DNA from 2 places in the Neobacillus sp. NPDC097160 genome. Region 1 is predicted to be linked to the other one. Evidence: riboswitches for the same ligand, from Rfam matches in the RefSeq annotation. Region 1 holds a riboswitch; the other holds the start of a gene.

Region 1 (3,342 bases):
CATCGTAAAGGGGTTCATTTATGGCAGGATGTCGTTTATACAGAAGTAGTCGATCAACAGAGCAAAAAACTAGTTCCATACGGGGAAGAAGGAGTACCGGTATACACTCCACTGGAAAGAACCTCTCAGCCGTTAATCCGCTATTGGTCCGGAGATTTAACAACTTGGACTGATGAGCCTTGTCCTTGTGGGCGGGTCTACCCAAGACTGCCTAAAGGTATTTATGGCCGGATTGATGATATGGTCACTGTTCGGGGTGTAAATGTGTATGCAAGTTTATTGGAAAATGTAATAAGAAAAATTGACGGGCTTGGTGAAGAGTTCGTTATGATTGTTACCCGGGATAATATTATGGACGAAGTAACAATCCAATGCGAAACGTTGGGGACCAGAAGCAATCAAGATCTAAAAAAGCAAATTTCTAAGGAACTCAAACGCGAAGTCGGGGTTACATTTAATATTGACCTACTTCCAATCGGCACATTGGAAAGAACCCAATTTAAAGCGAAGCGAGTCATTGACAAACGAAACTTTAAGGAATCGTAGTACCTCCTTCATGTAAATGAATTTTTCGAAGGGTAACACAATCCATTCACTACTAATCTATTATCTATTTTCAGGAGGCCATTATGAAACTCAAAGGAAAAGTTGCTATTATAACGGGTGGAGCAAATGGGATCGGCAAAATTACGGCTAAGAAATTTTTGCAAGAAGGTGCCGCTGTTATCATCAGTGATGTGAATCCAGATGCAGGACTAACAGCAGTCAACGAGTTAGAAGAATATGGATCTATTACATTTATTCAATGTAATGTGACAGACTCAAAGCAAATTCATTTGATGGTAAATGAAACGGTCGATAAATATGGAAAAGTTGATATTTTAGTTAATAATGCTGGAATTACGATTGATGGATTGCTGACAAAAATGGACGAGGGATCATGGGAAAAGGTAATCTCTGTCAACCTAACTGGTGTGTTTAAATGTACAAAAGAAGTGGTTCCGATAATGATAGAGCAGGGAGAGGGAGTCATCCTTAATGCTTCTTCAGTAGTTGGAATTCACGGCAACATCGGTCAAACAAATTATGCTGCAACAAAGGCTGGTGTCATCGGATTAACAAAAAGTTGGGCAAAAGAATTTGGACCAAAAGGAATCCGTGTCAATGCAGTAGCACCTGGGTTTATTGTTACTGATATGACTGCTAAAGTACCACAAAAAATACTCGATTTAATGGAGGCCAAAACTCCTTTACGTAAGTTGGGTAAACCTGAAGATATTGCATCTGCGTACTTATATTTAGCCTCTGATGATGCGAGTTTTATTAATGGTACTATTCTTAGTGTTGATGGAGGTCTTGTCATCTAGAGAAACAAAAAGAATCGATTAGAGATCTAAATTTTTTAAAGGATTGCTTTTCCGCTTTAAAGCAGAAAACTATACAAATGTTAAAATTTATATAATAATAGACTTAACAAAAAATGAATAATGGAAATAGGTGCTAGTGAGTCTTTAACGACTTTTAGCTTAAAAGGGAAGTTGGTGAGAAACCAACGCGGTCCCGCCACTGTAAATGGGAGCAACCTATATTTTGTCACTGTCTAATTGGATGGGAAGACATAGGATGCGATGATCATGAGCCAGGAAACCTGCCTAATTCTTGTGCGCCAATAAACCTACGAGGATAGGGAGGTGTTGAGGCTAGTGCCCTATTACTTTTTATGAGTAATGGAAATCTAATCGTACCAACATCTTCATTAGTATGGAGATGTTTTTTTATTGCCACTAGCAGGACTTCTTTTTTGTTACTTACATTTTAACTACACAGAAAGCAGGGAGAAGAAACATGAAGAAATGGTATGCACTATTATTTGCCGTATTATTAGCAGTAGGAGTTTTAGCAGGCTGTGGGGAAAAGAAAGAGCAAGTTAAAGAGGACAATACTACTGGTGTTGAGAAAAAAGCGGAAGTTGCCTTTCCAGTTACCATTAAAGATGCATCAGGGAATGACGTCGTTTTAGAAAATAAGCCTGAAAAAATCGTCTCTTTGATCCCAAGTAATACGGAAATTGCCTACGCGTTAGGTGCTGATAAAGAAATTGTCGGTGTTTCTGATTTTGATAATTATCCTGAAGAGGTAACGAAAAAAGAGAAAATAGGCGGTATGGAAGTTAATCTTGAAAAAATAATCTCTTTACAGCCAAATTTAGTATTAGCCCATGCCTCTACTGCACATAATTCTGAAGCAGGCCTTCAGCAGTTAAAAGATGCCGGAATTGCCGTCCTCGTTGTGAATGATGCACAAAATTTTGACCAAGTGTTTGATTCTATCAGTATGATTGGTAAAGCTACTGGAGAAGCGAAGAAAGCGGACGAGCTTATTCAAGGGATGAAGGAAAAATTAGCTGAAATTAAGGAAAAGGCAAAGGACATAAAAGAAAAGAAAACCGTATTTATTGAAGTATCACCTGCGCCAGATATTTTTACAACTGGGAATAATACGTTTATGAATGAAATGTTAACCGTGATTAATGCCGAAAACCTTGCAAACGATCAAGAGGGCTGGATCCAGCTTGATCAAGAAGAGATCATTAAACGAAATCCGGATGTAATCATCACTACATATGGCGGCTATGAAGAGGCAAAACCAGCTGAGCAAGTGTTAGGCAGAAAAGGCTGGGAAAATGTCAACGCAGTAAAAAATAAGCAAGTAATCGACGTAGATTCCGATCGAGTGACACGCTCAGGTCCTAGAATCGTTGAAGGAGTAGAAGATCTTGCAAAGGCTATTTATCCAGAAGTTTTTAAATAATAAATATGTAGCTTTTCCATTAGCAGGAATTTTTCTGTTGATCTCTATGTTACTTGGTATCTCCATCGGAACTGTTTCGGTTCCGGTGGGGACGATTATTCACATTATCATGGCAAAGCTATTTGGGTTTCTTTCACTTGATTCCATTGATCCGATGTATACGAGTATTGTGTTGAATATTCGCCTGCCAAGGGTGATATTAGCGGGTCTTGTGGGAGCGTCCCTTGCAATTGCGGGGGCGGCATTTCAAGGTCTGTTAAGAAATCCGTTAGCTGATCCGTATACATTAGGGGTCTCATCCGGCGCTTCCGTCGGGGCGGTTCTGACGCTGTTCTTTCATTTATCTATCCCATTTATCGGGATATTCACATTGCCATTACTAAGTATCCTATTTTCTTTTTTGACCATTTTCCTCGTTCTTGCCTTTGCCAGGAAAATTGAACGGTCCATGAGAGTAGAAACGATTATTTTAACAGGAATTATTTTTAGCTCCTTTTTAGGCGCCTTTATTTCACTTATGATTGCACTAAC
Region 2 (3,342 bases), on a different contig from region 1:
AAATTATCGTCATCATCCATTAACTGTAAAAAGCCGCGAACAGATGTTAACGGATTTCTGACTTCATGGGCAACTGAAGCGGCAAGCTGACTAATCACATTAAGACGTTCATCCTTTTGCAATTTTTCACGCATTTCCATTTGCTGATTGACATTTTCCATGACAAATACAACCATCACTAAGCAAATCCAAGTGATGAAATAAAACACCACCATAAAAGGAATTTGCTCTATTTGATTTTTTGTAAATAGCGTGAGGATCACGATAATCGTGTTAACCCAAAACACAAAACTAACAAACATCAGCTTATTTTTCTTTTTAAATGATTCATATTGATTGCGCATTAAAATGAAAACTGCACAAGTGAGTGAGTAATTGACTAGAACGACATAAAAGCCATCCCCGCCAATGATAAACCGGTACCCTAACAGAACCACCGCTGTGAATAAACCTGGAATAGTCCCGCCATACACAAAGGCGATAATAAAGGGCACAATTCTAAAATCATACACATACTCCTCGGAAAATTTTACAGGAAATGACATCGTTAGAATGAGGATGAGAATTAAAATAATGGTCAGTTTTGAAAAGGGCTTTCTACGCTCGAATTCCTTTTCATTAAAAAATAAATGGTAAACAAAAATAGGTAAGAGGACAATCACTACTTGATATAAACCCACTTCAACACCAATATTCATTGAAAATCTCCTTACCTTCATAATCAAGACAAAAACTATTTATTTTTTACCAAAACCATTACAGAGGGAACATTACAGGTAATTTATACTATTATTATATTAATTTTTATGAATCGTGTAAATTTTTTTAAAAAGGGCGCAATGGCCTAGATTTTGTTTCCCTTTCCGAAAATACTTGAAATACGAAACTATTTATACTATGATTGATTTTAGTTTCTTAACTACATATTGTTATGTTTTTAGAAAATACAACTATATATTGTATTTACCTTAGGTAAAGATGCCGCTAGCGGCTTAATAGGGAATCCGGTGTGAATCCGGAGCTGCCCCCGCAACTGTAATTGCTGACGAAATGAGCAAACCACTGTATGAGAAAGTTTATGAAAATAGACGCTGATATGGGAAGGGCTCAGGAGTAGAATGAAGCATAAGTCAGGAGACCTGTCTTTCTTAAGTAGTTTCACTTCTTCGGGGATTGAGAAGATGAACGGTGGCAGCAAAAGGCAGGAAATCTACTTTTTCCTTTTGTGTAGTGATCCGTTTCATCCACTCGGAGATCCCGAGCGGATTTTTTGTCGTTTCGGGGGTTGATTGTGACACAAAACACTATTGTTTTTCCAGGAGGAATGAAACCATGACTACAAAAATAAAAGATGAATTTCATCTGCTAGTAACTTCTATCAAACAAGCGGCGGAGAAATATCAGTTGGATACAACGATGCTGGAAAAGCAAATCAGAGAATTGGCTGCAACAGGGGCAGCGGCCAACCGGCAAGCGCTGCTCTATGCCGTCAATCAGATTGCGATGGATCAGCCCGATTGGACCTTTGTCGCCGCCCGATTATATTTGAATGAATTATATCAGGAAGCGGCAAAGAACCGGGGATATGACCGCCAAGCAACGTACGGTGATTTTTTCCAGCTAATCAACCAATTAACGGAAATCGGCATTTATTCGAACAATCTACTAAACAGCTATTCGAAAAACGAAATCGATGAATTAGCTAAAGAGATCGACCCGGAGCGAGATACCCTTTTTACATACATCGGGTTATTTTTACTGGCAGACCGCTATCTGGCGCAAGATCATGAGCGAAATGTATATGAACTGCCGCAAGAGCGCTTTATGATCATCGCGATGACGATCATGCAGAATGAGCATCCCTCGAAACGCCTACAGCTTGTGAAAGAAGCCTATTGGGCATTAAGTCATCTCTACATGACCGTTGCGACACCGACATTAGCGAATGCTGGAAAAAGCTTTGGCCAGCTCTCCTCGTGTTTTATTGATACCGTTGACGATTCCCTCGACGGCATTTATTTAAATAATTGGGATATCGCCAGGTTGAGTAAAGATGGCGGCGGTATTGGACTCTATTATGGAAAAGTCCGCGCCCTTGGCTCCGATATTAAAAAATTCAAAGGGAACTCTTCGGGGATTGTGCCGTGGATTAAGCTCGTCAATGGTACTGCCGTCAGCGTCGACCAGTTAGGGCAGCGGCAAGGCGCCATTGCCGTGTACTTAGATGTGTTCCATAAAGATATCATGAACGGCTTTCTCGTTTTGAAAACAAATAATGGCGATGAACGCCGCAAAGCCCATGATATTTTTACCGGGGTGGCTATACCCGATCTTTTTATGAAAAAACTTCAAGAAACAGACGAGAAAGGAAGAAGTATCGGTGAGTGGCATACCTTTTGCCCCCATCAAGTGAAGCAATATATGGGCTGGAGAGATGAAAACGGGACCCCACTTGGACTCGAGGATTTTTATGATGAAACCGACAGGCACTTTTTTTCTGAAAAATACGAGGAAGCCGCGGCCCATCCGTTGCTGCCGCGGAAATCGTACCGGGCGATGGATATCATGGCGCGGATTATGGTGTCCCAGTTGGAAACGGGGACCCCGTATATGTTCTATCGGGATGAAGTGAACCGGCAAAATCCCAATAAGCATCTTATTGGAGCGGGGCGCACCTCGATTTATTGCAGCAACTTATGCACGGAAATCGCGCAAAATATGTCAGCGACAACGATTGTCAACGAATACCAGGATGAAGATGGGAACATCGTCATCGTTCGGAAGCCCGGTGATTTCGTGGTTTGTAACTTGTCTTCTATTAATCTCGCAAAAGCGGTGCCGGCTGGGGTGCTAGAGCGATTGATTTGCATTCAAGTAAGAATGTTGGATAACGTGATTGACTTAAATACCATTTCGGTTGGACAGGCTCAGATTACCAATCAAAAATTCAGGGCCATTGGACTTGGAACGTTCGGCTGGCACCATCTGCTTGCCCTTAGAAGCATTCACTGGGAGTCAGGGGCCGCAGTCGAATTGGCCGATCACCTGTATGAGGACATTGCTTACTATACGATTCGGACTTCCAAGGAGCTGGCCATCGAAAAAGGGACGTATCGGGAGTTTCAAGGATCTGAGTGGCAAACAGGGGCGTATTTTTCGCGAAAAAATTATCGTTCTAATCGGTGGCTCGATTTAGCAACGGAGATTGCGGAAAATGGAATCCGTAACGGCTGGCTAATGGCCGTTGCACCAAACTCCTCAACGGCGAAAATCGGCGGCTCCACAGATGGGATTGATCCGATCTATTCGGTTGAGTATGCCGAGGAGAAGAAAAATTTTAAA

The links. Region 1 has a riboswitch for cobalamin ahead of ACIQXV_RS09940 (ABC transporter substrate-binding protein). Riboswitches for the same ligand answer to the same signal wherever they lie in the genome.
Region 2: linked by a shared signal. The riboswitch ahead of ACIQXV_RS01235 (ribonucleoside-diphosphate reductase subunit alpha) and the one ahead of ACIQXV_RS09940 (ABC transporter substrate-binding protein) in region 1 are both predicted to bind cobalamin.

The regions. Positions count from the first base shown of each region.
Region 1 is NZ_JBIWDU010000006.1:29,332-32,673, forward strand. It holds gene ACIQXV_RS09930 (phenylacetate--CoA ligase family protein) at 1-546, shown strand, start outside; gene fabG (3-oxoacyl-ACP reductase FabG) at 630-1,367, shown strand; cobalamin riboswitch at 1,479-1,670, shown strand; gene ACIQXV_RS09940 (ABC transporter substrate-binding protein) at 1,846-2,811, shown strand; gene ACIQXV_RS09945 (FecCD family ABC transporter permease) at 2,777-3,342, shown strand, end outside.
Region 2 is NZ_JBIWDU010000001.1:288,131-291,472, reverse strand. It holds gene ACIQXV_RS01240 (ATP-binding protein) at 1-698, opposite strand, end outside; cobalamin riboswitch at 960-1,160, shown strand; gene ACIQXV_RS01235 (ribonucleoside-diphosphate reductase subunit alpha) at 1,333-3,342, shown strand, end outside.